Regions from separate parts of the Sphingobacterium sp. NPDC055431 genome, predicted to be linked through region 1. Evidence: riboswitches for the same ligand, from Rfam matches in the RefSeq annotation. Region 1 holds a riboswitch; each other region holds the start of a gene.
The links. Region 1 has a riboswitch for S-adenosylmethionine ahead of ACWIB3_RS13765 (methylenetetrahydrofolate reductase). Riboswitches for the same ligand answer to the same signal wherever they lie in the genome.
Positions count from the first base shown of each region.

Region 1 (10,683 bases):
TCGTTTGAGCACGGATTATTATCATACTAAAGGACGTGAACCCGAAAAAGACCAAACAAGTACCTAAAATCAAGAGATTTAGGATAGGCTTGTTCTTTCTGATCGAATACATAATGCCGAAAACCGCTGCTGAAACTAAGAGCAGGACAAACAGAACAATGCCTGAACCAAATGGCATACCCAATGTATTAACGAAGAAGAGATCAAATCCTGCTGCTATCTTTACAGAATATTGGATCACTCCCCAAAGAATAAAGGCTAAGGCGAGAACTCCCCAAGCAAAGGATTTAATTGCACCTTTCCAGGTCACCTGCTTAGACTTCCTGAAATAGATCAGGAGTGCTATGGCTGGAATCGTCAATAAATTCAACAGATGAACTCCGATGGATAGTCCCATCACATAGGCAATCAGCAATAGCCATTTATTGGAATCCGGTTCATCTGCCCTTCTCTCCCACTTCAACGCCAACCAAAATACAATGGCGGTACAAAGTGAAGACATGGCATAGACCTCTGACTCCACAGCAGAATACCAAAAGGAATCTGTAAAGGCATATGCCAGAGCTCCTACCGCTCCAGCAGCGAAAATCTGCAGATTTTGGAGGCTATTCCCTTCTGACTTTCCTAAAAGCAGTTTTCTTGCCAAGGCTGTAATGGTCCAAAACAAAAACATAATGGTCAAGGCTGAACAAAATGCCGAACCTAAATTCATCCAAAGTGCAATATGTTCCTTATTTCCAAGAGCAAGGTTTGAAAACAGGTTCTGAACCAAGAGAAACAAGGGTGCCCCAGGTTGATGTACAATTTCCAGCTTATCCGATGCCGCAATAAACTCACCGGTATCCCACCAACTGATGGATTGATCCACAGTGAATGCATACAATACAAACGCAATAACAGCACATAGCCAGCCGAGAAGATTGTTGATTTTGCTATAGTTCATAATAGTAGGTAATAAATGTGATTTAAATTTAAAAAAGAATTATCTCCCACATTTGTGATTAACATTATTTAACATGGAATACGGCTGCTCTCTTTCTTCCAAAAAGGCCTTATCATTGCTGGATTTTCAGGAGCTTTATTTGGATTTGTTTTACCCACATTCCGAAAACTCGCAAAATGAATAGAATTTTATCCAAGTCATTCTCGAAGCTGTCTCGAAGCTGTCTCGAATGAGACTGCTATATTGGTTAAAAAACTCTCCTCATGATAAACGACAAAAGGCGAATGAAATCATCCGCCCTTTGTTCTTATTTTAGAGTTAGTCAATTTAATTACACTAATTTTTCAACGATATTTTTAGTAGGTCCAGGATTACTCATGGTGTAGAAATGCAGTACTGGAACTCCAAAGTCTATTAATTCCTTACATTGCTGTACTAGCCATTCTTCGCCAACTCGCCTAACATCCGCATTGGTTTTACAGGATTCCACGGCATCGCTTAGGTCTTCTGGAATATCCAAGTGGAAAATCCGAGGAAGGGTAATCAATTGCTTCTTGGTTGTCAACGGCTTCAGTCCCGGAATAATAGGAACATGAATATCATTTTCCCTACACTTCGTCACAAATTCCTTATATTTTTCTACGTTAAAAAACATTTGGGTAACGATAAATTCAGCTCCCATTTCTACCTTTTTCTTCAACCATTTAAAATCGGTATTGAAGTTAGGTGATTCAAAATGTTTCTCGGGGTATCCGGCAACGCCGATACAGAAATTGGTCTTTTCGGATGAGCCTATATCTTCATGTAGGTAGGAACCTTCGTTCATATCCACCACTTGTCGCAATAGGTCGGTTGCATAAGCATGTCCTCCAGCGGTTGGGATAAAGTCGGCATCACCTTTTCTGGCATCACCTCTCAGCACCAATACATTATCGATACCTAAGAAGTTCAGGTCGATAAGTGCGTTTTCAGTTTCTTCTTTGGTGAAACCACCGCAGATCAGATGCGGAACCGCATCAACTTTATATTTACTCATGATGGCAGCACAGATGGCTACCGTACCAGGTCTTTTTCTATAGGATACCCTTTCCAACAATCCGTTAGCATGTTGTTTGTACAGGTAATCCTCACGGTGGTACGTCACATCGATAAAGGGAGGTTTGAATTCCATCAGTTCATCCATCGTTTGGAAGATACTTTGGATACCCTGCCCTTTAGCAGGAGGTAACAGCTCAAAAGAATATAAGGTCTTGCCTTTCGCGTTCTTGATGTGATCTACGATTTTCATAAAAATATATTAAGGCTTAGAGAGAACACAGTGAACACTGATTCTTTGGCTTATCTTTCCCATTTTGGGGGTAGAATGTAGCACCTTGACTGGTGTCAGGTTGCTAAGGCTTCAGCGGGTCTAGTCCCTCTGCCTTTCTCTATAAGCGAGGGCTAATATCGTCAATAGCAAGGTAATCTCAAAATGTTTCAAGAAAAAACTTTGCGGATGGCATTGAATCAGAAGGAATCAGGGTTGGATGGATGGGACATATAAATGAATGGAAGAAGGTATGATCATAAAAAAATGGGCGTTTATGAAACGCCCATTCTCTTTTCAAAATATCTTATTAATCTTCTAGGTACATATCTATCAAACCTTCAGGAAGGTTCAATACGATAATCTTTTCTTCGGGGTCTATGCCGACGATGAAGTCCTCATTAAGGGGAAACATGGCGTCTCGGCCATCGATATCTACGGTTGCGATAAATTGCTGTGGCATCTCTTGGACATGGGTAATTTCGCCCAATTCGCCTTCGTCTTCCTCAATGGCGGTATAACCTACCAGATCATGATAGGTAAAATCATCGGGATCACGTTCTGGCATTTTATCGTTTGGCAGGTAGATTTGCTTTCTCAATAAAGGTTGGGCTTTGTCAATATGGTCAACATCTTCAAAGTTGACATAAGCTGTGCTGTTATTGTGAAATTTGACCTTTTCTACAAAGAATGGCACCAATTTCTTGTCCATCTCCAAGAAAACTACATCCAGATCAAGGTCCATATAGTTATCAAATTCAAAAAACAGTTGCAGTTCACCCTTCAACCCTCGGGTTTTACTGACATAACCGATATAAAAACATTGATCTTTCGTCATATTCACAAATTAATTTCCAAAAATACGGAATTCTTTTTCTGTTGGGATTTTAGGGATGTAAAATCAAGATAAAATGGGAACAAAAAAGCCGGTTCATAGAATGATCCGGCCATTTTGAATACTTTATGAAGAGATTATCCTTCAGTTTCTTCAGTGTTTTCAGTAGCATCAGCAGCTTCTTCTGCTTCTTCTGTAGCTGTTTCTTCAGCAACAGGAGCGTTTTTAGCAGCGATAGCAGCAGCTCTGTCTTCTTTTTTCTTAGCTTCAGCAGCTAAAGCAGCTTTCTTAGTCTCATCTTTAGATTTCGCTAAGCCTGATTTCTTTCCTTCGATTTGAGCATCTTTACCTTCAGCCCATTTAGTGAAAAGTTCTTCAGCTTTAGCTTCATCAAAAGCTCCTTTTTTCACACCGCCTTGTAAGTGTTTTTTGTATAAAACACCTTTGTAAGAAAGGATAGCGCGAACTGTGTCAGTAGGTTGGGCACCTTTGTTCATCCAGTCTAACGCTTTTTCGAAATCCAAAACGATAGTTGCTGGGTTAGTGTTTGGGTTGTAAGAACCTAAACGCTCGATGAACTTACCATCACGTGGTGAACGGCCGTCTGCTACTACTACGTGGTAAAAAGGTTTTCCTTTTTTACCGTGTCTCTGCAATCTGATTTTAGTTGCCATGTTTTTTCTTTATTTATGTATTCAACATATCCCCCGTTGCTTCATGCAGGAGGGGACGCAAAGATACAAAGTATTATCAATTAATACAATAGAGAATTTAAAGCTGTTTTATCTGTAAAATATGCCCTCCTTCCGAGCTATAATCTTGAAAAAGATTTGAGTAATCTCCTAATAATACCGATATTCAGATACTTCAAACCATTGACATCTTATGCAAAGAATTGCTCCTTTAAGGATTGTAAAAGCTTCCGCTGGATCTGGAAAAACATTTTCTCTCACCGTACATTACCTGACCCTGTTGCTATCAAAAGAGAGCAGCTATCGGGAAATCCTCGCCGTTACCTTTACCAACAAGGCTACAGCCGAAATGAAAGGCCGTATCATGTCCGTCCTTCATGGCTTGGCAATCGGCAGTACAGCAGATGACATTGAGCAGTACAGACAGCAATTATTGCAGCAGAACACGCAATGGGACCCTGTAAGCATTCAGGAAAAAGCCAATCGGATCTACAGGAGGATCCTCCATGACTACAGCCATTTCTCGGTAAGTACCATTGACGGGTTTTCGCAAAAGGTGATCCGTAGTTTTACCTACGAACTGAACCTCGATTCTGGCTATGCCATCGAGATGAACACCAACAAAGTGAAGCGTGACCTGACCGTTATGCTAAACCAACTATTGGATGAAAGACCTGACCTGTTGGAATGGATCATCAACTATGCTGAACAGAAGATCGGGAAGAATGAGAACTGGAACTACCGACAGCAGTTAATGGGTTTGGCAGGGTTGATTTTCTCGGAGAACTTCCAGGAGTTTGACAGTTTTATGATTTCTGCTGATACAGACAGGATCTTCAACCTGCTCAACAAAGAAATTGATGAAAAGACGAATGCCTTTTTGGATGCCTTGGTTCAAGGAATAGAAACTTTCAAAGCTGAATATCGCCGATTGGGGGTTGATGATTCAGAAATGAAGGGAAAGTCCAGAAACAGACTCGTAGCGGCCAGCAAGATCAACATAGACCCCAAAAAGATTTCTACCTCTGATATCCAGGAAAAGATATTTGACAAGTTTTTGGTTTTGTTGGATAATGAAGAGCATTATATTGACGATAAAAAGGAGGTTAGGTATGAATACATGCAGGGCATCCGTCCGGCATTGGACGCCATCCTTTCCCTACAGCAGCATTTTGCAAATTATATTGCTTACCAAGCCGTACAGACCAACCTGTATTTCCTGAGGTTGCTCAAGGAAATGAGTGACCTACTGAGTCAATGGAGAAAGGAAAACTCTGCACAATTGATCTCGGATGCGCAGATACTGCTAAACAAATTGGGTTTAGATGAACACAGTGACCCGACCTTTATCTGGGAGAAGATTGGCAACCGATACAATTATTTCCTGTTTGATGAGTTTCAGGACACTTCACGCATACAATGGAAAAACTATAGCCCATTGCTCCTAAATGCCCTTGCTGATGCTACGGGCAAGATTGCTGAGCATCTAGTGGTAGGCGATGTGAAACAGAGTATTTATCGTTGGCGAAATGGGGACTGGCGGATCCTTTTGCAACAGATTGACCAGCAGGTTTCGCAGAATTTCCACCTCAAGGAAAATCAAATAAATGAATTTATAGATAACGGAACGTTGGACACTAATTTCCGCAGCCTTCCGAATATCATTAATTTCAACAACTACCTATACGAAAAGATCCCTAGTCTATTGCAGCAAGTTTTGAACGAGAAAGTTGGCGAAAGTCTGGGCGAAGAAGGCATGACTTGGTGGAATGCTACGGGCAACAATAGCCTACTTGAAAAAGCTTATCAAAACAGCAGGCAACTGATCCCTGAACATAAGCTTCAGAACGGCAAACCCATGGGAAATATCGAAATCTCCTTTTTCCCTGTCAGTGATGGTCGAGCGCGGAACAATCAAGTGATGGAGGCTTCGGTAGAAGCCCTTTGTTCCAAGATTGCCGAATGGATCAGGACCGGAAAATATAAGCCAGCGGATATTGGGATCCTTGTCAGGAGCAATGCGCAGGCAAAATTGGTCATTCAAGAACTGATGCGCTTCAAAAACACCGAGAACCTCAACTTTGAGGTCATCTCTGGAGACGCCCTAAGTCTAATATCGAACCATGCCGTCAATCTGATCATTGAAACCTTAAGGTCTTTGGTTTTTCAATCGGAGAAACACGTTTTACACCTTGCCAACATGGCTTATCTTTTCCAATTGGCGCAGGGGAAATCCAACTTCGAGGAATCGATATGGCTGAAGTTCAAGGACAATAGTATTAAGGAACTGTCGGATGTGCTTCCGCTTACATTGATAGACTCATGGAGTCAATTGCAAAAAATGCCTTTGGTCCATCTGGTGGAAAAACTGATCGATGTTTATCAATTAGGGAATGAAGGAAGTATTCATTTACCATACCTTTTAGCCTTCAAGGATATCGCTACGGCTTTCTCCACCCAAGGGGAACGTGGAATCATACAATTCCTGGAATATTGGGATGAGGATGGCGAAAGGGCTGTACTGCCGTCGAGTGGCAAGGTCGATGCCATAGAGGTCAGTACAATACATAAATCTAAGGGATTGGCCTATGAGGTGGTGATGATCCCATTCTCTTCCTGGAAACTGGATGGAATGACCAATGGCGATTTTTGGATCGATGTAATGGATTCTCCTTTTTCAGAACTCGGAAAAATACCTGTAAAATATACCCAAACCTTAGGCAAGTCGATCTTTTACAAACAATATTTTGAAGAGATGCTGTTTAACTATATGGATGCCCTAAACACTTTTTATGTGGCAACCACAAGGGCAAAAAGCCATCTCTATATTACTGCGCCTCAATTTAAAGATGAGGTTGACAAGAAAACCGGTGAGATATTAGGTTCCGAGGTCAAGAATGATTTTATTTCAGACCTTTTGATTCAGGTCCTATCTGCCAGCAATTCTCCATTCCGATTAGAGAACAATGAATTTATTCTTTTGGATGAGCCATTAGCCGCTGAGCAGTCAAGCAAGAAAAAGGAAACTGAACAAGCTAGCATAAAAATTGAACTGAAGGATTATCCACAATCTTTAGCGCTAGAAACTGCTTTGGAAAAATCGACCTCAAGGAACATCAACACCATTTTGATGATGGAGAAGGCTGCACAATATGGGGTACTGGCACATGAGATCGTTTCGCTGGTAAAGGATGAATCGGAAATCGACAAACTGGTAAACCAATATATTGAGGAAGGTATTTTGGCCAGGGAAGAGAAGGACCTTCTCCTGGAAGAAATACAGCAGATCTGGAACCATCCAATCATTAACCAATGGTTGACGGGAAATTATAAGGTGTGGAATGAATCGAGCATCATCCTGGAGGATGGCAGTACCCAAAGACCGGACAAGGTGTTTACCAATGATCAGGAAACCATCGTATTGGACTTTAAATTTACTCAAGGAGATTATATCAATCATAAAACGCAGGTAGGAAGATACATGAATGCATTGAGCAATGTAGGTTACGGCCATATCAAAGGCTATCTATACTACGCTAAGTCGAAAGAATTAGTGGAGGTGAAATAAGGAAAGAACATGGAAAAAGCATTTTTAAGACTCGTTGCAGAAGACATTCAGGCTGAGTTTGGCCAAGACATATCAGATATTGCCATTGTATTCAATAATAAGAGGCCTATTACCTATCTGAAAAAACATTTGGTAGATGTATATGGAAAGGCCATTTGGTCACCACAGTTCTTTACCATTCAGGAGTTTTTTGCCCAATCAAGCAGTAATTTGCAGGCAACGGCATTAAGTCAGTTCTTCTACCTTTTTGAACTGCACAACGAATTATTGACCAAGGAAGGTCGTGATCCAGAGACCCTGGAGGAGTTCTACCCTATTGCGGAGATCATCTTAAGTGATTTTGGGCAGATCGACTATGATCTGGTACCGGTAGACCAGATCTATATGGAGTTGTTCGATACCTCCGAAATAGACCTTCATTTCCAACATTTCACGGAAGAGCAACAGTCATTCATCAAGCAGTTTTGGAAATCCTTTAGCATGAAAGGCCATACAGCCGTTCAGCAGCGCTTTTTGGCGCTATGGAAGCGATTACCAAAACTATATAAAGCATTTCAGGAGAAATTAAAAAACGAGAAGCAGACCAACTACCCTATTCTATATCGGGAATTGGCCGAAGGTAAAGCCGAGAATCAAGACTTTATCAAAGAGCACAAGAAAGTGCTTTTTGTAGGTTTCAACGCCTTGAACAGAGCTGAAGCACAATTGTTCAAAAAGTGGCAGGAAGAGGGTTTGGCTTTGTTTTACTTCGATGCGGATGCGCATTACCTGGATGATAAAATTCAGGAGGCGGGTTTATTCCTACGTCGGAACTTATTTAATACCGGCCTAGTCAATGCCTTGGGAGAATCGCCAAATCTTATTGCCAACCGGAATACGGATGTCAATCTATACAAAAGCCTTGGAAAAAACAGTGAAGCAAAATTGCTGCACGATGTTCTGGCAGTAAAGAACATAGATTTCAATAAGGAAACGGCAGCAATTCTGTTGGCTGATGAAAGTCTGTTGGTGCCCTTGCTGCAAAGTCTACCCAATATGGACATCAATATTACCACAGGATACCCCTTGATCCAATCAGCTATTTATGGATTGCTAGATCTATGGGCAGAAGTGCAGTTATTGATCACTCAACAGAAAAAGGAAAAAATACCTTATCAGCTATTGGAGACCTTCCTGAGCCATCCAATGACCAAGGTTAGTCGGAAACAGAAGCAAGATATACAGCGGGATTCTGCCAAGAGGCAGCTTTTTGAAATTCCGATTGCTGAGATTGATGTAAGTGGTTCAGCGCTTCCACATTTCTTCAGAAAACTAAATAATCCGGAAGAGCTTATCCCTCAAATGATCAAAATCATCGATGATCTGTTGAGCAGTCTTGCCTTGGAAGGAAGAACCAAACTGATCGAATCAAACCTTTTGATCGAAACCAAAAAGGTATTGAATCAGATGCACCTCGGTTTTGAAAAGCTGGGTAACTTGAGCGTGCTGTTCCAAGTTGGCTTGATCAAGAAAGCATTATCTCCGATCAATTCAGCTATTGAAGGGGATCAGCTTCACGGATTGCAGATCATGGGTCTGCTTGAAAGTAGATGTTTGAATTTTGACCATGTGTATGTTTTAGGGGTCAATGAAGGAATTCTCCCGAAAACTTCCAGCTCTCCTACCTTTCTGCCGAATAACTTACGGAAGGCATACGGACTTCCTGTTTTAGAAAACCAGGACGCTCTTTCTGCTTATTTATTTTATAGACATTTCCAATACAGCGATGATATACACCTGTTCTACAACGGAATCGTGGATGAAAGCAGTACGGGCGAGGAAAGTAGGTTCATCAAGCAGTTGATGTTTGAAACTAAGTTTAATTTCATCAACCATATCCAACAACAGCCTTTATTGTTTCCTAATCAACCTCAGGAATTGGTCATCGAGAAAAAAGGAGCGATTTGGAACAAGCTTTATGAGAGCTATATCATCAATAAAAAACCGCTTTCAGCATCGGCATTTACTACCTACCTGATGTCACCGTTGCAGTTTTTCCTGAAATATGTGGCTGAGATCAAAGAACCACCCAGCATATCTCAGGAGTTTGAGATGAATAAACTGGGGACGGTCATTCATAACTGCATGGAACATCTGCTAACGGCTATATTAGACCGTAAAGATTTTGTTCCAACTTCGGAATTGGAGAAAGCACTTGAAAAAGTGGATACGGTCGTAATTCAGGAAATCGGCAGGCAATATGAATCGGAATTGCACACCTTGGAAGACCTGAACAGTTTGCAACGTATCATGCATAAAATATCTTCTGAATACATCAAGATGTACCTGCAATATGATATGGAGCAATATGAATCGATCAAGATCGTGGAATTGGAAAATGATGTGGATTATCATTTGGACTTCGAGATCAATATCAATGGCACTCCTGAGATGATCAATCTATTTGGGATCATTGACCGTGTGGATGAGGTAGTTACGAAGAATGGACAGCATAAACTTCGGATTGTGGACTATAAAACTGGGGCAGATCAAGTTATTTTTGGTAATTTGGATAAAGTATTTGCCGAAAACACCGAAAACAAAGCCTTATTGCAGACCTTATTTTACGCTTATGTCTATGAACAGGTTTCAGGACTGAAAGGATTGGAGCCTCATCTATATGTTGCAAGACGTATGCGCGAAGATGGCACCTTATTTAGGAACAGAAGTGGTAGTTTGGTTTTTGAAAACTTAAACTTGGAGGATCAAAAGAAGGTATTTATAGGATTCTTGAAAGAAACATTAGAGGAATTGTTCAATCCTGAGATACCATTCAAACATAATCCAGATGCTATAGTTTATCCTTCAGACCCGTACACCTTGTTTTATAAGTACAGTGTTGCAGAAAAGGCAGAAGAGGAGGCTTAAGTACGGTAAAACTTTATTTTGCAAGAATATTCATGTTAGAAGTCAATTTTAGGATCAAGGTTTTTTATCATGCCGCGAGGGATTTAAGCTTTACCAAAGCATCTAGAGAACTAAACATCAGTCAACCTGCAGTTTCCAAACATATTCAAGAACTGGAGAATACCATTGGTCAGGCGCTATTTTTGCGTAATGGCAGCAGAATCCTGTTGACTGAGGCTGGTGCTACCTTAATGGAATCGGTGAAGGTCATCATCCATGAATATGAATTGGCTGATTATAAGCTGGGGCTGCTCAACAATCAAATCCGTGGAAACTTGGTCATTGGTGCCAGCACAACCCTTGCGCAATATATCTTACCGAAGCTAATTGCCAAGTTTTCTGAACAGAACCCGCTGATCAACATCAAGCTGTTTACCGGCAATACGGCTCAGG
Region 1 covers NZ_JBSHLH010000015.1:100,466-111,148, reverse strand. The annotation lists gene ACWIB3_RS13770 (glycosyltransferase family 117 protein) at 1-943, opposite strand, end outside; gene ACWIB3_RS13765 (methylenetetrahydrofolate reductase) at 1,275-2,231, opposite strand; SAM riboswitch class I at 2,279-2,379, opposite strand; gene rimM (ribosome maturation factor RimM) at 2,560-3,087, opposite strand; gene ACWIB3_RS13755 (30S ribosomal protein S16) at 3,222-3,758, opposite strand; gene ACWIB3_RS13750 (UvrD-helicase domain-containing protein) at 3,970-7,344, shown strand; gene ACWIB3_RS13745 (PD-(D/E)XK nuclease family protein) at 7,354-10,251, shown strand; gene ACWIB3_RS13740 (LysR substrate-binding domain-containing protein) at 10,284-10,683, shown strand, end outside.

Region 2 (10,683 bases), on a different contig from region 1:
ATTTTCGATTTGAGCAACACTGCTATATTTTAGAGCTTGAACTTCATCTTGATTTGGGTTTGGGATATCCTCATTGAAATTACCGATGAAGATGTGGTCAAATTCATTTTCCCAAAGGCCATTTTCTAGGTGTTCTTCATAGCTCAGCTGGAAAACCTCTTTGATGTCTATGTGGATTCCCAGTTCTTCAAAAGTTCGTCTCTTGGCAGCTTCTATTGTTGTCTCATTAGGTCGAGGATGTCCGCAGCAGCTGTTGGTCCATAGTCCGGGGCTGTGGTATTTTGAATCCGCACGTTGTTGTAATATCAGATTACCTTGATCGTCCAAAAGGAATACAGAGAAAGCACGATGTTTTCGGTTTTGAAGGTGAGCCTCTTGTTTTTCCATTTGGCCAATTTCATTGTCCTGTTGATCTACCAATATCACAAATTCTTCTACAGTCATAGTCTAGATTTAGGGTATTCTCCTAAAATAAGGAATTATGGCTATTTAACCTAAAAAGCCTGAGGAAGATCTGCGATAAACTGATCTATGACTGATTCAGCTGTTGCCCAGGAGGTCACTATCCGTACCACGGCCTTATCACTATTTAACTTCTGCCAAACATAGAATTCATATTTTTTATGGAGTTCTTTTATGGCGGAATATGGAAGGATAGGGAAGATTTGGTTGCTAACGGGTTTGCTAGAGAATTCAAAGCCTCTGGATTGGAATGCATCAGCTATTTTAGCGGCCATTTGGTTGGCATGTTTTCCTAGGTCAAAAAACAGGTTGTCTTCAAACAGTGCGTAGAATTGTGCCCCTAAGATTCGACCTTTAGCCATTAGAGCTCCTTTTTGCTTGATATAGTAATCGAAACCATGAGCGAGTTCTTTGTTTTTGAATACAATGGCTTCACCTAATAATCCAGCATTTTTTGTTGCCCCGATGTAGAATACATCTGCAAGAATTGCTAAATCTTCGATGTTCAGGTCAGCATAGGCTGAAGTCAGTGCAGTAGCCAGCCTAGCACCGTCTACAAATAATATCAATCCATTTGATTTACAGAATGAGGAGATTTCTACCAATTCTGCTTTGCTGTAGATGCTTCCGATTTCTGTGCACTGCGAAATATAGACCATAGCAGGTTTGACCATATGGTTGTCGGTATGGTAATCTAGGGCAGCTTGTATTCCCGGAATGGAAATTTTACCATCTTTGTTGGGGATACAATTGATTTTGTGTCCTGTATTTTCAATGGCACCAGTTTCATGGACCTCAATATGTCCGGTATCGGCAGCAATCACGGATTCGTATGGTTTAAGGAGATGGCTAATGACCAGCATGTTTGCTTGGGTACCTCCAGAAACAAAATAGATCTCAGCATCTGGATTGTTGATTCTTTTTTTGATGAAAGATTTTGCTTTTAGGCTGAGGTTATCTTCCCCATAACCGGCTTCCTGATCAAGATTGGTTTGGGATAGAAGGTTTAATATATTGGGGTGAGCACCCTCACTATAATCGTTTTTGAAGCTTATTTTAGATTGCATGTGTAAATATAATCGTTTTCGCAATCGGATGGAATAAAATAAAAAAAGGATTGATCAAATTGACCAATCCCTTTGTGGTTGTATAATTATTCGTTTATTTTCCAAACATTCCAGCAAGGCTATCCAAGATGTTGCCTTTAGCACTATTGTCGTTTTTCTGGTCGAAAAACTGTCCAACTAAATCACCTAAACCACCTGCAATATTAGGTTGTGATGAGCTAGCAGTGCTAGAACCACCGCCTCCTAATACGCTTCCGATCAAATCACCGATTCCGCCTCCTGAAGCACCGGCATTTGACGAGCCACCTCCAAGGATGCTTCCTAAAAGGTCTCCAATCCCTCCGCCGCCAGTTCCAGCGTCAGCTTGTTTCTTTTTACCTAAATAACCCATTACCAAAGGAGCCAATAGTGCTAAAATGCCACCGATTTTCCCCATGCTAATTCCTGATTTTTCAGAAAGGGATTGTTTTACCGTATCGGTGTTGCGACCAAAGATGTGATTTACAATTTTATCTTCATCTTCTGTTGGTCCTTGATTAAATAATCCTGCTAGGTTATCGAATATCCCCCCAGAGTGGTTATCCAATGCTTTTTGTATGCCTTGAGCTTGTTCAGGGCCCTTTTGCGCATTGTAATTCAAGGCAGACATCATCAATGGGATAGCTGCAGAAACAACCCATTGGGTTTGGTTTTTATCAAGTCCTAATTTTTCTGATATTCCTTCAGTAGCTTGTGAACCAATGCTTCCTGAAATTAAGTCACTAATGTTCATATTGTAGATTGTTATTGTTTATAAATGTTATTTTTATAACTCAAATATATTGCCAATTTTACTAGTATGAAAAAAATATGTTCAAACATCTTTGCGCTTACGGTTCTTTTGTTCTATGGTTGCAATAACCCATCGAAAAATGAAGAAGGAGTGCAAGTCGAAGACGTGAAATTATCCCTTGAATTAGCACAGGAAATTTATGCCATGCCGACCCATTGTATTGAGGTGGAGTATCCCAATAAGTTAGGCCAAGTCTTGGGGTCAGGAGCTGATCTTAAATCGCCCAAATCCCTTCGGCCTGTCTTTTATGGATGTTTTGACTGGCATTCCTCTGTTCATGGTTATTGGTCAGTAATAAAATTGCTGAAGGCATTTCCTGAACTAGATAAAGAAGGGAATATGAGGAAAGTGTTGAATAGCCATATTACGCCTGAGAATGTGCAAACTGAAATTGCTTTTTTCAATGACAAGAACAATTTAGGGTTTGAAAGGACTTATGGTTGGGCTTGGCTGTTCAAGTTGCAAGAAGAACTGGCAAATTGGGAAGATGAGGATGGGCAGCGCTGGAAAGTGGCTTTACAGCCATTAGTGGATCTGTTGGTCAAGCGATATATCGAATATCTCCCAAAATTGGTATACCCAATTAGGGCGGGACAACATGATAATTCGGCCTTTAGTTTATCGCTTTCTTTGGATTATGCCAATTCCGTAGGGGATGAGGCCTTTAAGAAATCCATTCAAGAAAACTCAATGCGTTTGTTCCAAAACGATAAGAATTGTGATCTGGCCTATGAACCGAGTGGATATGATTTTCTTTCCCCATGTTTAGAAGAAGCTTATTTGATGAGTAAATTGATGGAAAAGAATGAGTATTTAACGTGGTTGAAAGGATTTATGCCAGGATTGTTTGACCCTTCCTTCGAATTGAAACCCGAAATAGTTAAGGATAGGACGGACGGTAAATTGGTTCATTTGGATGGTTTGAATTATAGCCGAGCAGCATGTCTTTCCGGCATCAGTAAAATCGATGGAAGTTTGAAGCATTTAAAAGGCAATGCTATAGAACATTTTAACTTCTCCATAGCTAACTTAAGTGCTGAAGACGACTATATGGGAAGCCATTGGCTAGGAACGTTCGCACTGTACGCGATAGGGAGGTTTTAGGGATAGTATTGAGATGTGAGATATGAGTATTGGGATATTAACCGTACTGACTCATTTTTATTGTATTGAGATGTGAGATATGAGTATTGAGATATTAACCGTACTGACTCATTTTTAAAGTATTGAGATGTGAGTACAAAGGTATTAACCTTTATATCTCACATCTCAGATCTCATATCTCACATCTCCCTAACCTAACATAAAGGAATTAATTTATTTTCAGATAGTTTCACTGGGACACTTTGGATCTGGGTAAAGCCGTCTTCCGTACTGATTATGGCTGACAGATCGATTCCGCGATTGGATAGTGCGGAAATCAATGCAGTCCTAAAAGCTGTTTTGTTTGCACCCCAATTGGATTTTACCAAATCATTGTTCAATACAACTAATTCGTTGGTGGAATAGTGGTGGAATTTCTCCACTAGGTGCTGGTGTAAGGGTTTTGTTGTGTTCGACATACAATTAATGTTTAAAGGGTTTAACCATAATTGCATTCAGAGGCGTCTTAAAAGACTTTGCAATATTCGTTTATTTTGGCTTGTTGCCCGTATCGATTTACCACCGCGGTGTCTGTCACTCGGTTGGTATTGCATCTGCAATTCTGAATACTCTACAAACTTAGTAGATTATATTTTAATATGCAAGTGTCAAATAAAAATTTTCTATAATTCTTTTCTCAGGCGGGCAACAGGGATATTCATGGCCTCGCGATATTTTGCAACTGTCCTACGGGCAATGGAATAGCCTTTTTCTTTTAAAATCTCTGTTAGTTTCTCATCTGCCAGAGGTTTTCTCTTATCCTCATTGGCGATGCATTCTTCCAAGATTTTCTTGACTTCCTTGTTGGAAACCTCTTCACCGGACTCAGTCTGAATGGCTTCAGAGAAGAAAGATTTTAAAAGGAAAGTGCCAAATTCGGTTTGGACATACTTGGAATTCGCAACACGGGAAACCGTTGAAATGTCCATTTCGATCTTGTCGGCAATATCCTTCAAGATCATAGGTTTCAGCATTCTGTCATCACCTGTTAAGAAATAGTCATATTGATATTCCATAATGGCATTCATGGTTTTCAACAAAGTCTGCTGTCTTTGTTTGATGGCGTCGATAAACCATTTTGCAGAGTCCAGTTTCTGTTTAACAAACTGAACGGCCTCACGCATTTTCTTGTCGTTCTTTTCGGCTTTTTCGTAATGTTCAAACATTTCCTGGTAGGAGCGGGACACACGAAGCTCTGGTGCGTTCCTGCCATTTAAGGTCAGGTGCAGGACACCGTCGTTGTTGGAGATATGGAAATCTGGGATAATCTGCAATTGCTTACCAGCAACAGCTCCTGAATCGCCTGGTTTAGGATTCAGTTTTAAGATTTCGTTTACAATTTCTTTAAGCTCTTCGGAGTTTACTCCCAATTGCTTTTCGATTTTATCGTAATGTTTTTTGGTGAATTCATCCAAGTAGTTCTCTACAACCAATTGGGCCTGTTGAATTATTGGATTATTTTGATCTTTCTTACGAAGTTGTATGCTCAAGCATTCCTGAAGATTTCTGGCGCCAATTCCCGCTGGGTCAAAGGTTTGAACAATTTTCAGCATCTCTTCAACCTCATCTTCTTCAACGATGACATTTTGGGAAAAGGCTAGGTCGTCGATCAGAGAAAGGATAGGTCGGCGCAGATAACCATCATCATCCAAGGAACCGATGATTTGTTGGCCTAGTACATAATCTTTATCAGAAAGGGCAAGTAAGTCAAGCTGATTTTGAAGATTTTCAAAGAAGGAGTCTTGGACTGCGATAGGGATTTCTTTTTTACCATCCTCATCATCATGGTCATAACCTCCACCGTAATCTTTATAGTCGTCTTCCTGGATATATTCATCTACGCTGAATTCGTCATCATAGCTATTGTCTTCCATGTTGAAGTCGTCATCCGGATCTTTGTCTGGGTATTCTTCGACAGGGTCGTTCATGTTGGTCAAACTACCATCTTCCAAGGCTGGATTCTCTTCAAGTTCTTCTTTGATACGGGCATCTAATGATACAGTAGGTACCTGAAGCAATTTTATGAATTGAATTTGTTGCGGTGAAAGTTTCTGTAATAATTTTTGTTGTAGTGTTTGCTTTAACATGTCCCCGATAAATAAGTCAGGTAAAAATAGGGAATAATATTCAATAAGATAAAATTGTTGTAAACAAAAGAGAATTTAGGAACAGTTTTTGCTATTATAAGTCTCGGAAAAACAGCCTAGTTAAAAACCAAAAATTTCATTTGTTAAATTTCGTTAATTTTCATTTCAAGGTTCATTTTTGGGCGAATTGATATGATTTTTTCCAAAGTTTTGTTCATATTTACCGTATGTTTAGACGAGTCCGGAACAAATTTTTGCGTATCGCACTGATTGTTATTTACTTTATTATCTTATTTACTTGCGCGGTACAAATTAACTTCCTAGGCTTGTTCGGATCATCGCCTACTAAGAAAGAAATATTGTTGCCTGAACTGAATGTTTCTTCCGAACTTTTTACCGCCGACTCTGTTTTAGTCGGTCGCTATTACAAGCAAGATCGTGATCCTGTCCCTTATGATAGTATTTCTCCAAATATCGTTAATGCCCTAATTGCTACTGAAGATGTTCGTTTTAGAAAGCATCATGGGGTGGATTTTATTGGGTTGTTTGGCGGAGTGTTTTCAACTTTAAGTGGAAGTGATCGAGGTGCAAGTACTATTACCCAGCAACTTGCAAAGAATTTATATAGAACTCGCTACAAGGATGCTCAAGGACTGTTAGGGAAGATCCCGGGAGTTGGTCTGTTGGTCACAAAGTACAAGGAATGGATGACTGCCTTCAAATTGGAGAGCAAATACAGCAAAGAAGAAATCTTGACGATGTACCTGAATACCGTTTCGTTTAGCAATAATGCCTACGGTATTAAGTCGGCATCTGTAAGGTATTTTGATAAGCTGCCAAGTGAAGTTACCGTCAATGAAGCTGCTGTTTTGGTCGGTATGTTGAAGGGTACTACCTATTATAATCCAATCAGAAATCCTAAGAACGCTCTGCAACGTAGAAACGTCGTTCTAAACCAAATGGAAAAAGAAGGTTATCTGAAAAAGGATGAAGTAGCAACCCTGAGTAAAGATTCCTTGGGCTTGAACCTGAATAATCAGGAAGTTCGCAATTCCAACGATTCCTACCTTCGTACGGCAGTCGAAAAATGGTTGGAAGAATGGGGTGAAGAAAACGAAATTGATATCTATACCAGTGGTCTGAAAATATATACAACTATTGATTCCAGGATGCAGGAAATTGCTGAAACTGTTGTTTCAACCAAGATGAAGGAATTGCAACAGCGTCTGGACAATGTTTGGGGAAATGATCTGCCATGGAGAGATAAAGAAGGTAATGTGATCCCTAATTTTTTGGAAGACCATGCGAAAAAACTTCCGGCTTATGCATCATTGATGAAAAAATACAATGATGAAGCCAAGGTTTTTGAGGAGTTGAACAAGAAAAAATCCATGGAGGTCTTTACCTGGGATGGAATGGAGAAAGTGGATTATTCGACCATGGATTCGCTGAAACATTACCTGACCATGTTGAATACAGGAATGATGGTCATGGACCCATACAATGGAAATATTAAAGTTTGGGTTGGTGGTATCAATCACAACTATTACAAATTTGACCATGTAAACCAAGCGAAAAGACAGGCTGGATCTACCTTTAAGCCTTTTGCTTATGCAGCAGCCTTGGAGTCTGGTATGGCACCATGTGATAAATTCACCGATAAGCCAGTAAAAATTGAATTCATAAACAATAAAGGGGAACATGAGATCTGGGAGCCAAAAAATGCGGATTGGTCATTTTCTCACAGTGACTTGTCGCTAAGACATGCCATGGCTCGTTCATTAAATACGGTTACTGCACAGATCACAGAGAAAGTAGGTTGGGATAAGGTTGTGGAGATGGCTCATAAATGTGGTATTGATAGTAAATTGGAGTCGGTGCCGTCAGTTGGATTGGGCTCGAATGATGTTTCCGTTTTTGAAATGGTCAGGGGTTATAGCACCTTCATGAATGAAGGAAAGCGTACGGAGCCTGTATTGGTTTCAAGGATTGAAGATAAGGATGGAAAGGTATTGGCTGAATTCAAAACCACTACGAAGGAGGCAATTACTGCTGAAAATGCTTGGTTAATGGGCTATATGCTTAGGGGTACCATCGAAGAGTCGGGGGGCACATCCCAAGCTTTATGGGAATGGGACCTTTTTCAGGATGAGAATCAAATCGGTGGTAAAACAGGTACTTCTTCAGATTATGTTGACGGTTGGTACATGGGGGTAACGAAAGATTTGGTTGCTGGAGTGTGGGTAGGTTGTGATGAACAAAGCATACATTTTAAGAGTTCTGCAACTGGAGAAGGGTCTAAGACTGCATTACCGATCTATGCCCTGTTTATGGAAGAGCTTTATAAACATCCTGAATTAGGGGTGACCTTTGGGAAATTTCCGGAATCAACAGTTGAAATTACCAAGAAATACAACTGTCCAGGACCTAGAGTGCGTGTTCGTCAGGATAGTAGCAGTACCGAGGGCTTGAATCCTGATGCTGAGATTCCTAATATTGTTCTACCTGATTTACTTAATCAAAATAACACGGAAGAGCAACAGGAGGAGACGAATTAATCGACTGAAGTGAATTGATTTTATTATTTTTATTGACTAATAATCAGTTATGAAATTTAACCATATGCTATTTGCGAGAATTTTATGCATTAATCTTGTTTTGGCAGTATGTATGGCCTTGATGCCAGGACAAGCTAGTGCCCAATATTTCGGGCAGAATAAGATGAGGTATAAGAAGCTTGATTTCAAAGTTTATGATACCCCACATTTCAATATTTATTATTATTTGCAAAATGATTCCATGATGAATTGGCTTGCAAAGGAATCTGAGGTGTGGTATGAATTGCATCAACAGGTCTTTCAAGATACCTTTTCGAGAAAAAACCCAATTATCCTATATAATAACCATCCTGAATTCCAGCAAACAACCGCTATTTCGGGAGAGATCAGTGTAGGTACGGGTGGTGTAACGGAAGCTTTTAAACAGCGTGTCGTGATGCCGATCATGCAGATCAACCAACAGACTAGGCATGTATTGGGGCACGAATTGGTCCATGCATTCCAGTATAGGGTGTTGATCGAAGGTGGCGATTCAACGCGATTGGAGAATATTGCAAACCTGCCGTTGTGGATGGTAGAAGGGATGGCTGAGTACTTTTCAATTGGAAAGAAAGATGCTTTTACATCCATGTGGATGCGCGATTCGTATGCTAGAAATGACCTGCCTAGCTTGAGGCAGATGACAGAACAGTCAAGCAAGTATTTCCCTTATCGGTATGGCCAGGCTTTCTGGTCGTATTTAGGGTCAACTTATGGAGATACCGTAATTATGCCTCTATTTATTGAGACTGCAAAATACGGATATGAGAACGCAATAAAACGTGTTTTTGGCTATGATGCCCAGACCATGTCTACCTTGTGGAAGAACAGTATGGAGAACTCCTATAGAAATATAGGTAAGGATACGACTTCTAATCCGATTGGTAAGTTATTGCTATCTACCAAGAATGCAGGAAGGATGAATGTTTCTCCTGCAATTTCTCCTGATGGTAAATATGTGGTTTTCTTGTCTGAGATGGATATGTTCAGTATCGACCTGTTCCTGGCCGATGCCGAAACGGGTAATATTGTAAGGAAGCTGGGGAGCCGACTCACCAATAAGGATATCGATGAATTTAGTTTTATAGAATCTGCCGGTACATTTTCTCCAGATAGCAAGAAGTTTGCTTTCTCTGTCTTCAGTGAGGGAAAGAATAAGTTGATGATCGTGGATATTGGTACGGGTAGGACTTTGACGGTGCAGGCAATGGGGGATATTACAGAGTTTACCAATATTACTTGGGCGCCAAATGGAAGTTTGGTGGCTTTCTCCGGTTTGAAGAATGGAAGAAGTGATATCTATACCTATGATCTGGAGTCAAAAGACCTAAAGCAGTTAACTGACGATAAATATTCAGATTTCCAACCTAGTTTTTCAAGGGATGGAAAGTATATCGTATTCAGTACGGACAGGATGTCCTTGGAATCTTCAAGCAGAAGCGTTGATATTCCAATGGGCTTGGCTGTTGTCGATGTCAATACGAAAGAAATAAAAAATATCCCTGTTTTTCCAGGGGCAAATAATCTAAACCCTCATTTTTCATCTTCAGGAAAAGAGATCTATTTCTTGTCAAATAGTGATGGGTTTAGAAATATGTACCGTATCGTGATAGACGGTGGTCATGTGGAGAGAATGACTGATTTCTTTACGGGGATCAGTGGAATTACGGAATACTCACCGGCAATGAGCGTTTCTGCCAATGATGACATCATCTATTCTTATTTCAAGAATAATTCCTTCTCAATTTATAAAGCGAAAAGTTCTGAGTTTGAAACCAAATCCGTTGATCCGGGTGTCGTGAACCTTGAGGCAGCCATGTTGCCACCAGTTCAGAGTAGAGGGGTTGATGTGGTGAATACCAACCTTTACAACTTCAATGCTTATGGAAGGATCTCAAATTCGCAAATTCAGAACATCCCATATAAACCAAAATTCAAATTGGATTACTTGGCGAATAGTGGAGTCGGGATGTCCGTGGGTTCTAGGTACGGAGCAGGAATAAACTCTGGTATCCAAGGGATGTTTTCAGATATCTTAGGTTACAACCAGATTTTTGCAGCCTTGAACATCAATGGTGAAATCTATGATTTTGGTGGGCAGGTAGCTTATATCAATCAGAGAAGCCGTTGGAATTGGGGTGGATCTTTATCGCATATTCCATACCGCTTTGGCTTCTATAACTTTGATCAAAGGGATTTAGGTAATGGCGTAGAGCCGGTGATCGATCAGTATTTGGTGAGGTCTTTCCAGAGCCAGGCTGATGCGTTCGTGGCCTATCCATTTAACAGGCACCATCGTTTTGAAACTGGTGGAGCCATTTCTTATAACTCATACCGTGTTGACCGTTTTACCCAAAGCTATTATAACTATTATGGCAACCGCGAGCGTGTCCCTAATGATGAGGCCGCAAAAGCTTTAGGTGTATCTAATCTGGATCCTTTTAACCTCATGCAGGTAAACGCAGGTTTTGTCGGTGATAACGCCGTTTTCGGTA
Region 2 covers NZ_JBSHLH010000020.1:36,537-47,219, reverse strand. The annotation lists gene idi (isopentenyl-diphosphate Delta-isomerase) at 1-444, opposite strand, end outside; gene ACWIB3_RS15675 (threonine aldolase family protein) at 495-1,529, opposite strand; gene ACWIB3_RS15670 (DUF937 domain-containing protein) at 1,624-2,301, opposite strand; gene ACWIB3_RS15665 (DUF2891 domain-containing protein) at 2,368-3,465, shown strand; gene ACWIB3_RS15660 (5-oxoprolinase) at 3,660-3,923, opposite strand; SAM-I-IV-variant riboswitch at 3,985-4,079, opposite strand; gene rpoN (RNA polymerase factor sigma-54) at 4,128-5,591, opposite strand; gene ACWIB3_RS15650 (transglycosylase domain-containing protein) at 5,819-8,149, shown strand; gene ACWIB3_RS15645 (peptidase MA family metallohydrolase) at 8,199-10,683, shown strand, end outside.
Region 2: another riboswitch for S-adenosylmethionine. It lies ahead of ACWIB3_RS15660 (5-oxoprolinase); the one in region 1 lies ahead of ACWIB3_RS13765 (methylenetetrahydrofolate reductase).

Region 3 (10,683 bases), on a different contig from region 1:
GGAATGGCAAGCAAAGAAGGCATATTAGCCAGAATAGGTTCGAAAATTTAAATAACATCTTGATTAGGTTGTACGGTTTTCATGAATAGGTTGCTTCATAAAGTTGTCCAATGTACATCAAAAAAACGGGAACAAATGGGGCTGGGTACAAAAAAATAGGCTATAAAAGAGTTTATAGCCTATTTTTTACAAGAAATTATCGAGTTACAATAATCTTGAAGGGAACTGTTTTATATTTTCAATACTTAATTGTTGCATGACTTGATAAAGTTGCGCTTTAAACATGTTAATGGTATGGTCTCCACCTTCATCGCCTAAGGCACCCACTCCATACATGAATGGTCTTCCCATAAAATTGAAGTCAGATCCCACTGCATAGGCGCGTCCAAGGTCTACACCTGATCGGATACCTCCATCCAACATGATCTTAACCTTGCTGCCATAGCTGGTATTTTGTGTCAAGCGGATCAAGGAATGGATAGAAGATTCACCGGCATCAATCTGTCTACCGCCATGATTGGAAACAATTACGCCATCGACCCCGATGGAAATTGCAGCTTCCATATCTTCTTGGGTTGTGATGCCCTTCAATAGCAGTGGACCTGGCCATAGATCACGGATGGCCTTTACCTTTTGGATGTTTACTTTACCTGTAAAGGTCTTGTTCATGAATTGCCCCAGTTGGGATAGGTCAAGACCTTTTTCCATATAGGGTTGTAGGGTTGCAAAATTTGGGATGCCGTGCTGCAGGGTCTTGATTCCCCATTCAGGACAGATCATGGCCTGGAATATATTGCTGATATTCATTTTGGGAGGCATGGACAGTCCGCTCTTGATTTCGCGATAGCGAAGGCCAAAGGATGGTACATCGACCAATACCACGAGCACTGGACATTCCACGGCTTTAAGCCTATTTAATATATCGTCACGAAGGCGATCTTCGGTAGGGTGATAGAGCTGGAACCAGGCTTCGCCATTGGAAACTTCGGCAATTCTTTCAATGCTTGAGGTCGATACCGTACTCAGGATATAGGGAACATTGTTCTTTGCTGCTGCCTTAGCCAATATTTCGGGTGCATTAGGCCACATCAGACCCTGCAAACCGATGGGGGAAATCCCAAAAGGTGCGGAATAGGTTTTTCCGAAGAGTTCAACGGACATATCAATATCTCCGGAAACATGGAGGTATTGCGGCTTTAAAAGAATATCATCAAAATCATTCTCATTTCTGGCCAAATTGAGCTCTTCATTACATCCGCCTTCCAGGTAATCAAATGCAAATTTTGGAATGCGCCATTTCGCTCTTTTCTTCAAGTCAGCTACAGAAGGATACCCTGGGTTATAGGGATACTTGATTTTTACACTCATTTTTATTTAAGATTTAGGTGGTGCCCACGAAATTACGGTTAAAAAATTGAAATATCCATCCTGTGCTATGCGGTGGGAACCAGAAATAGCTATTTAAAATATTTTAAAAATGGGACTTTTAGTCGATCAGGAGTTTCTCTACGACCTCTTTGTTTTTGGAAGTTCCGTAAAAAAGAATGTAATCGACCTTGGTTGTTAAGCCAGATGTGCCATCTTTTTGTCTAATGAAAATCCTGTTTACTTTTATTTTTAGCCCATTGACGGTAGTCACAACGTAGGCCTTGCCTTTTGTTGGAACGGTCAGGTAAAATTTCTGACTGGGAAGCGATACAATGGTTGCTTCGTAGGTATGGGCGTCAATAGGCTTGGCTTCGATGCCATAGGCAAAGTTTTTCTGAATACCGGTAAGGGGTCTTATTTCTCCGGACTTATCAAATATTTGGCGATATACCCGGATGGGTTCATCTTCGTCCACTTTATTTGAGCCATTCTTATTCAGGTCGTAGATAAAGGTGTTCTTACCTCGATTGTGTTGGATATAGAAGAGCAGGTTTTCTTTGTTGGTTGGAGTAGGGTAGCCTTCTTGGGCTTGTGCATAGTGAGTAGTAACGAATATCAGTAAGCTCAAAATGAATCTATTCATCTTATTTATTTTGATGGGAAGTTACTGATATTCGCATTAAGTGATAATGAAATTTTAGTTAAAGTTTAATTTGTTCCCCCGCGTCCCCCAAACAGCTTGGAAATCAACCATATTACGAGGACAACGGCGCCAATCACCAAGATGATTCCCCACCACATCCCTGCTTTAAAAATTCCTTCAATTAACGAACAGCTGCTGAACAATGATGTTGTCAGTGCAAGTGCCAAAAATCCAATATATCTATTCATAGTTCTGTGTTTAGTTTATTAAACAATTTCAAAATGATAATGTTTGATTTGGAGGTCTACAGTGGGAATGGCCATAAAGGTGAAATGATTCTCTTCGTTACTTTTGGAGCCTTCTTTAGCGCATTTTGATTCTGAACGTATAGTGAGGAATCTGTATGGTTTTCTTATACCCATGCGTGTCATCCTGGACCGAAGGTGCAGGAACCTTTCGCCAAGATTATTTGTCTGGTTCCGAGAACCTTCGTGCTTCAGGTTGACAGGGGTAAAGGATGATTTTTGAGCTATACTGCCCTAGAAGGGCAGATTTATTTTAGCAATCCCATCGCACAGGGCAACGGCATTCTTTCCATTTTTCCGCCATTGGAAATAAGCCGGTGGCTAAGGGGCTTCCTTCGGAAGGATAATGTTTGTCTACAAAGAGAACCCACAGCGTGGGTGAAATATTTTTCAATGAATCTTTCTGTGGAAAGAAAATAGATTGCTCATCTTACGATTTCGCAATGATAACAATCCATTAAAAAAAACAGTAATAGATTCTTCGTTTCACTCTGAATCCCTCTCAGAAAACTTCTGATTCTGAACAATTCGTGAAGAATCTGTTCGGTACTCCAGCAAAAGGCTCTGTCATCGTCAATCGAAGATTGACGAACTGTACGCCAATACCGGTTTATTTACAGGAAAGCTATGCTATGTTCCGAGAACCTTTCTTCTTCAGGTAACGGCATGATACGCTGATACTGTGTGAGATGTCTCATTTACGCTAATAAATGTGGTAACAACAATTTTATGAAATAAGAAAATTATTAACATAATAATTATTTGTACGTTTGGTGAATATAATAACCAATTATGAATAAAAAACTCAATTTATGGGACTCCATTATGATTGTCATGGGTTCTATGATTGGAAGTGGGATCTTTATTGTTTCATCGGATATGATGCGACAGTTAGGGTCGGGCTATTGGCTGATTGCTGTATGGCTGATTACTGCGGTTGCGACCATTGCTGCCGCAATCTGTTATGGTGAACTTTCTTCGATGTACCCTAAAGCTGGTGGACAATATACCTACCTGACTGAAGTCTTTGGGAAAATGACTGGCTTTCTGTATGGATGGAGCTTATTTGCCGTGATCCAGACAGGAACCATTGCCGCTGTTGCGGTTGCTTTTGGCAAATTCGCCGGCTACCTCTTTCCACAGCTGAATGATGCAGCTCCCATTTACCAGAATGGCACCTTTATGATCACCTGGATGCAGATCCTTGCCATTGGAATCATACTGTTGTTAACTTTTATCAACAGTAAGGGGGTGCGGAGTGGCAAGATTGTCCAATCCGTCTTCACCTCTTCCAAGGTCATTGCCCTATTGGCCCTGATCGTTGGCGGGCTTCTATTGATCGAGAGCAATCAGTTTTCAGGGAACATGAGCTTCGGTTGGTCTGCTTCGCAAAATCTGGACCATTCAAGCTGGAAAGAGATTTCAGGTAATGTGTTGCTTGGTGGAATTGCTGCGGCCATGGTAGGTTCGGTTTTCAGTAGTGTAGCCTGGGAAAATGTAACCTTCGTGGCGGGGGAGATTAAGAATGCGAAGAAGACTGTGGTAATAGCCATGGTGATCGGAACCAGCTTGGTGATGATCCTCTACCTGTTTGCCAATTATGTTTATTTAGCCACTTTAAATCGAGAAGAAATTGCCTTTGCCGCGAATGATCGTGTTGCGATAGCTGCTGCTGAAAAGTTATTGGGAAGCGCAGGGACCATTATCATGGCCATATTGGTGATGATCTCAACCTTTGGATGCGTGAATGGAATTGTGCTTTCAGGAGCAAGGGTTTTTCAGAGCATGGCCAAGGATGGCCTTTTTCTGAAGCAGGCCATTCCAAACAACAAGAATGATGTTCCGGAAAGGTCCCTGTGGTTTCAGGGAATCTGGGCTTCGCTATTGTGTTTGAGCGGGCAGTATGGGAACCTATTGGACATGGTGTCCTTTGTGATCGTGATTTTCTATATGATCACGGTCCTGGCGATGATGTATCAGCGCTGGAAGAGACCTGATCTGGAAAGACCCTATAAAACATTCTTATATCCTATCCCTCCATTGGTCTATCTCTTGATCGGAACAGCTTTCTGTGTGCTTTTGATCTTGTATAAACCACAGTACACCTGGCCTGGGTTTATATTGATCCTGATGGGAGTGCCGATCTATTATTTTGCCAATCGAAAGAAACCTGTATTAAAATAAATGATAAGTAAAAGGCCGAACAAAAATTGCTCGGCCTTTATCTTATTTTAAATTACTAATGTTTCTTATTCAGCTCTTAGGATTTTGGCAGCTTCTACCATAGATTCTAAGGCAGCTTTAGTTTCTGGCCAAGCACGAGTCTTCAGACCACAGTCAGGGTTTACCCATAATTGCTCTGCAGGAACTACTGCTTTTGCTTTGCGTAATAAGTTAACCATCTCTTCTGTGCTAGGAACACGTGGAGAGTGGATATCATATACACCTGGACCAATATCGTTAGGATATTTGAAGTCTGCGAAAGCATCTAACAGTTCCATTTGAGAACGAGAAGTCTCGATGGTGATTACGTCAGCATCCATGGCAGCGATATCTTGGATAATATCGTTGAACTCAGAATAGCACATGTGCGTGTGGATTTGTGTATCGTCATCAACATTGGATGAAGAAACGCGGAATGCACGTACAGCCCAGTCTAAGTATTCCTGCTGATCAGCTTTGCGTAGAGGAAGTCCTTCACGGATAGCTGGCTCATCAATTTGGATGATCTTGATACCTGCTTTTTCCAATGCCTGAACTTCGTCCAAGATTGCCAAAGCGATTTGGTATGTAGTTGTAGAACGAGGTTGGTCGTTACGTACGAATGACCATTGTAAGATGGTTACAGGACCAGTCAACATTCCTTTTACAGGACGGTTAGTCAAAGACTGCGCATAAGCAGACCAACGAACAGTCATGTCTTCAGGACGGTAAACATCACCAAAAATAATTGGAGGTTTAACACAACGAGAACCGTAAGATTGAACCCATCCGTTTTGTGTGAATGCATATCCAGCTAATTGCTCACCGAAGTATTCCACCATGTCATTACGTTCGAATTCACCGTGTACCAATACATCGATATCTAAATCTTCCTGTAAACGGATTGTTCTTTCTGTTTCAGCAGCGATTTCTTTATCGTATTCTTCTTGAGAGATGGCACCTTTTTTCAAGTCAGCTCTCCATTTACGAACATCCTTAGTTTGTGGGAATGAACCGATTGTAGTGGTTGCGAATCCTGGAAGATTGAACTTCGCTTGTTGCGCTTCTTTACGAGCGTTGAAAGTAGAAGTACGCTTAGCATCTTCATCAGTGATGTTGCTGACGCGGTTTTTAACCTCTGGTCTGTGGATTAATGGAGAAGTACGGCGGCTTTCAGCAGCTTCTTTGTTTGCGTCGAAACGTTTTTGTGTTTCAGCATCAACTTCACCTTCAGCCAATACTGCAAGGTCTTTTACCTCAGCTAATTTTTGTTTAGCGAATGCTAACCAGTTTTTAACCTCAGCAGGTAGGGACTCTTCATTGTTCTCATTGTCCAAATCAAAAGGAACATGCAATAAAGATGAAGAAGGAGCGATCCATACACGGTCTTTTCCTAAAGCATCAACAGCTTGTTTGATTTTTTTCAATGAGTTTTCGTAGTCGTTTTTCCAAATGTTACGGCCTTCAACAACACCTAATGAAAGGGTTAGGGAAGCAGGAACTTTGGATAATATCGTGTCAAGTTGGTTTTCACCACGAACTAAGTCTAGGTGTAACGCATGCACAGGAAGGTTAACAGCAATGTCTTCGTTGTTTCCTAATGCCTCGAAGTATGTAGCAACGATTAATTTGATGCCTTTGGCAGCTGCAGCTAACTTTTCGAATACTTTTCCGTAAAGAGCTTTGGTAGCATCATCGATATCTAAAGCCAAGAAAGGCTCATCGATCTGCACGTATTTAGCGCCAGCATCAGCAAGTTTAGCCAAGATCTCTTCGTATACTGGAAGTAATCTGTCGATTAGATCGATACGGTTAAAATCAGCTTCTTTTTCTTTACCTAACAATAAGTAAGTGATAGGGCCAATCAGGACAGGTTTAGTTTCGATACCTGATTGTTTTGCTTCATTGTATTCACTTAGGAATTTTTCTGAAGTCAGTTTGAATTCTTGATCTTTCACGAATTCAGGAACGATATAGTGGTAGTTTGTATCAAACCACTTGGTCATTTCCATGGCAGTTACATCAACGCCACCTTCTTGGAAACCACGAGCCATCGCAAAATATAAGTCTAGGTTATATTGGCGATCGATTTTGTTCAAAAGGGAGTTGTAACGAGCGGGAATAGCTCCAACAGTTAAAGATAAGTCTAGGACTTGGTCATAGAATGAGAAATCATTCGATGGGATCAATTCGATACCTGCATCTTTTTGAGTCTTCCAATTGCTTTCACGGATTTTAAGTCCAGCCTGCAATAATTCTTCCGCGCTGATTTTCTTTGCCCAGTAAGCTTCGTTAGCTTTCTTCAGTTCACGGAAAGCACCCACACGTGGGTAGCCTAAATTGTTTGTTAATAGCATATAGTTCTCTACTAAATTAAATAAATTCCAATAAGTCTTTTTGCTAAGAGAAGGCTACCTAGGATTCCTGTAACCAGCTTATCTTTCCCAATCGGGGTAGAATGTAGCACCTTGTCAAGTGACAGGTTGCTAAGGCTTCATCGGGTCTAGTCCCTCTGCCTTTCTCTATAAGCGTCGGCTAAGTTATGGATAAGATTTTTATTTTCCAAGGAAAATCTTTAGACTATCAGACAAAAGACACAAGACAATAGAAAAGCTGAGGTCCTTAAACAACCATAAGAAAGGGGAATAGTGTAAACTATTCCCCTTTCTTATGGTAATAATATTTTTATCTTTAGGACATGAAATTGGACAGATATTTATCCCATATCTTCAGTCTACTGTCTTATGTCTATTGTCTCAAGTCTTTTTAGCTAACCAACAATTTATATCCTTTACCATGCACATTGACGATTTCCACGTTTGGATCTTCTTTGAGGTATTTCCTCAGTTTACTTAGGAATACGTCCATGCTTCGGCCGGTAAAGTAATTGTCGTCATGCCATATTTTGATCAGGGCTTCTTCGCGGGTCAGGACATCGTTTTTCTTTAAGCAAAGCAAACGAAGCAACTCGGCCTCCTTGGTAGACAGTTTCTGCTGTTGACCTTTGTAGGAGATAATCTGACTGGTGTAATCGAAGAAATAATCGCCGATCTCAAACTTGTCTGATACTTCTTCTTCTTTGTCCTTGGAAGCTCTCTTTAATAGCGCATTTATTCTCAATAAAAGTTCTTCAACACGGAAAGGCTTGGTGATATAGTCGTCACCACCTAGTTCGAAGGCCTGGGTTTTGTCCTCCATCATGCCTTTTGCAGTAGCATAGATGATAGGGACCGTCTGATTGATCTTGCGGATATCCTTTCCAAGGGAGAAGCCATCTTTTTTGGGCATCATGACATCCAGGATGCAAAGGTCGAATTCTTCCTTTCGGAAGGCATCCATTCCTTCTTGACCATCTGTACAGAGCACAACGTCAAATTTTCCTTTTAATTCAAGATAATCCTTCAGTAATTCGCCCAAATTAGGATCATCTTCTGCTAATAATATCTTTTGATTCATACTTTTCTCTTTCTTATGTTATGCTACTTCCTTGGATGCGTCCTTTAAAGGAAGCGTTACTTCAAATTGTGTGCCTTTATCTTTTTCGCTTTTTACGGAGATTTTTCCGTTCAGTCTTTTGATGATATCGTTAACATAGCTTAGCCCTAGACCGAAGCCTTTCACGTTGTGGATATTTCCCGTAGGTATGCGATAGAACTGGTCAAATATCTTTTCCTGTTGGTCCTTGGTCATTCCCATTCCCTTGTCTGCAACTGATATTACGATACTGTTCCCTCTATTAAAAGTCTTAAAAGTGATTTCTGGTTTTTCTTGAGAGTATTTAATTGCATTGTCGACCAGGTTGAACATCACATTGGAAAGGTGAAGTTCATCGCCAACCACTAAATCATTGCCTGCTGAAATGTCAATATTCAAGGTGCCTTCTGCCTTGTCCATCTGTAGTCGCATGCTCTCCAAGACTGCGTTGGCCAAGGAGTTGATGTGCACATTGGTGCGCTCGATCTTTAGGTTTTCTTTCTCCAGACGGGCAATGTTCAGGACGCGTTCGATATGCGAGCCTAAACGGACATTCTCATCGTAGATAATGTTTGCCAATTTGTTGACACGCTTGCCATCGGCGGAAATCTCAGGGTCACGTAAGGATTCACTGGCGATCATGATGGTGGCTACAGGCGTCTTGAACTCGTGGGTCATGTTGTTGATGAAGTCGGTTTTCATCTCCGACATCTTCTTCTGTTTGAAGATGATGCTCAAGGTATAGGCAAAACATCCGATCAACAGCGCCAATAAGGCTAGGATGGTCGGAAATAGCCAATAGCCCATGGTCTCGGCAATAATTCCGCCCTTGTTAGGGAAATGTATGCTGAGCTCGCCAGGAGCATTGCCACGGTCTCCTTGGAATAGTCTAGCGGTATAGATCAAAGGATTATTGACTTCCTTGAGTTGCTCGTTGTTGAATTGATAGACTCCTTGGAAAACGGGCATCTTATTGAAATCCTTGATCTCCATGACGAAGGAGGATTTTATTCCTCTTTCACGGAGTTCGTGGATCAATAGATTGACGGTTTTCTTCCCGTTGATACGTTCGGCCAAAGGTCTTTTGGATAATTCCATACCCATGGCTACATCGGCGATTACAGAGCTTTTCTTGCCTCCTAACATGGCAATGGTGTCATATAGTGTTGCGGCCTCTGATAATCGCTGTCCTCTCAGGTTATTGAGCTTAATCTCGAGTTCCTCGATCTTTGACAGGGTCTTGGAATCATAACGCGGAGGTAGGGTCCTGATCTGGTAAGCAATCGCTTCGGTGGAAGGTGGGTTGAATACGGGGATCAGGTATCGGGTGCTATCGTCCTTCTGCGCAACCCTAGGGACGACCTTGATGGCCTCCACATTGGTGAACTCTCCAATGGTATTGTCGGAGGTTAGGCCCTGTTCCAAGGTGATTCGCACAAGGTGCTTGTATTCTTTTCTCTTTAGGTACGTTTCGTAGAAATCATTGCTGATGGGTACCGCCGGGAACTGTTGGTTCAGTTCTCTTTCCAGGAAGTTGAACCTGGTGGTATGGGCAAAAGCCCTTCTCTGCAAGGTTTTGATGCTGTCCTGGTATTGCACCTGCAAGGCAAGGATCTTCTCGTTCTTTTGGATGCGTTCCTGGTCAATCCTGAACTTCTCTTGGTTAAGTCGTTCTTGTTCCCTTGCGAAATCATAGATTTCCTGACGCTCGATCTTATTGGCCACGGCCGAAAGGGATGCCTTGACTTCCTCATCAAAAAGTTTGGACTCCTTGATGAAGGATTCCCGCACAAAATAATACTGCATTGCCATTACGCCGATCAGCGCAATGGACATAAGCCAAATAATCAATGCAATACTTCTTTTTTTCATTTGTTACAAAAGTAATAAGGGAAAACAGCTAATTTTCTCATTTAACACAATTTAACAGCAAGTTTTTAGCTTTTTTAGCAGAATAGGATTTCTTTTGTTATAGAATAATGACTTAAGATACTGATTATGAAAAATTTCATCTTGATTTCCTTCTTATTCCTGATTTGGGCAATTCCTTCTTCTGCGGAAAATAATCAAAATATTCAAAAAAAGAAACCATTAGATTTTAAGGTTGACCTTAATCCCAAGGATAGTTTAAAGCAGTTCAAGATCCCCTTGTTGGATTCCATGAATAAATCAGTAGAGATTCCCAATGCCTATAAGGGCAATAGACAGGGCTTTATGGTTACTCCACATGATGTGCTGAAGGAGCATGATGATACTGTAATCTTGGAGAAAAAACTGTCAGGTGAGGGGTCGGTGAAAATGCCGGGAACAAAGAAGCTGGACGAGCATTCTAGGATTGTCAAACAGGATTCAGCGACCGTCAAGTCGCCAATAATCAAGAGATAGCTTGAAAATAGACGATACAAAAAAAGAGCCTCATTGAGGCTCTTTTTTTGTATCGTTTTGTAATTATTTTACTTCAGAAACACGGATGGTGTTCGTTCTGCCTTTCTCATGAAGAGGGGTAGAAGAAGTGTTGATTACGATCTGGCCAGGTTCTACCAAGTGACGTTCTCTCAATAAGTAGTTTACATCTTGGATAGTACCATCAGTAGATTCATATTTTTCGTAAATGAATGCTTTCACACCCCAGCATAAGCTAAGCGTACGCAACAAGGATTTGTTACCTGTGAAGACATAGATGTCAGCATC
Region 3 covers NZ_JBSHLH010000011.1:101,748-112,430, reverse strand. The annotation lists gene ACWIB3_RS11690 (alpha-galactosidase) at 1-58, opposite strand, end outside; gene ACWIB3_RS11685 (alpha-hydroxy acid oxidase) at 205-1,368, opposite strand; gene ACWIB3_RS11680 (DUF4833 domain-containing protein) at 1,487-2,011, opposite strand; gene ACWIB3_RS11675 (hypothetical protein) at 2,077-2,259, opposite strand; gene ACWIB3_RS11670 (hypothetical protein) at 2,847-2,978, shown strand; gene ACWIB3_RS11665 (APC family permease) at 3,109-4,500, shown strand; gene metE (5-methyltetrahydropteroyltriglutamate--homocysteine S-methyltransferase) at 4,566-6,875, opposite strand; SAM riboswitch class I at 6,951-7,049, opposite strand; gene ACWIB3_RS11655 (response regulator transcription factor) at 7,285-7,974, opposite strand; gene ACWIB3_RS11650 (sensor histidine kinase) at 7,993-9,864, opposite strand; gene ACWIB3_RS11645 (hypothetical protein) at 9,991-10,377, shown strand; gene pyk (pyruvate kinase) at 10,441-10,683, opposite strand, start outside.
Region 3: another riboswitch for S-adenosylmethionine. It lies ahead of metE (5-methyltetrahydropteroyltriglutamate--homocysteine S-methyltransferase); the one in region 1 lies ahead of ACWIB3_RS13765 (methylenetetrahydrofolate reductase).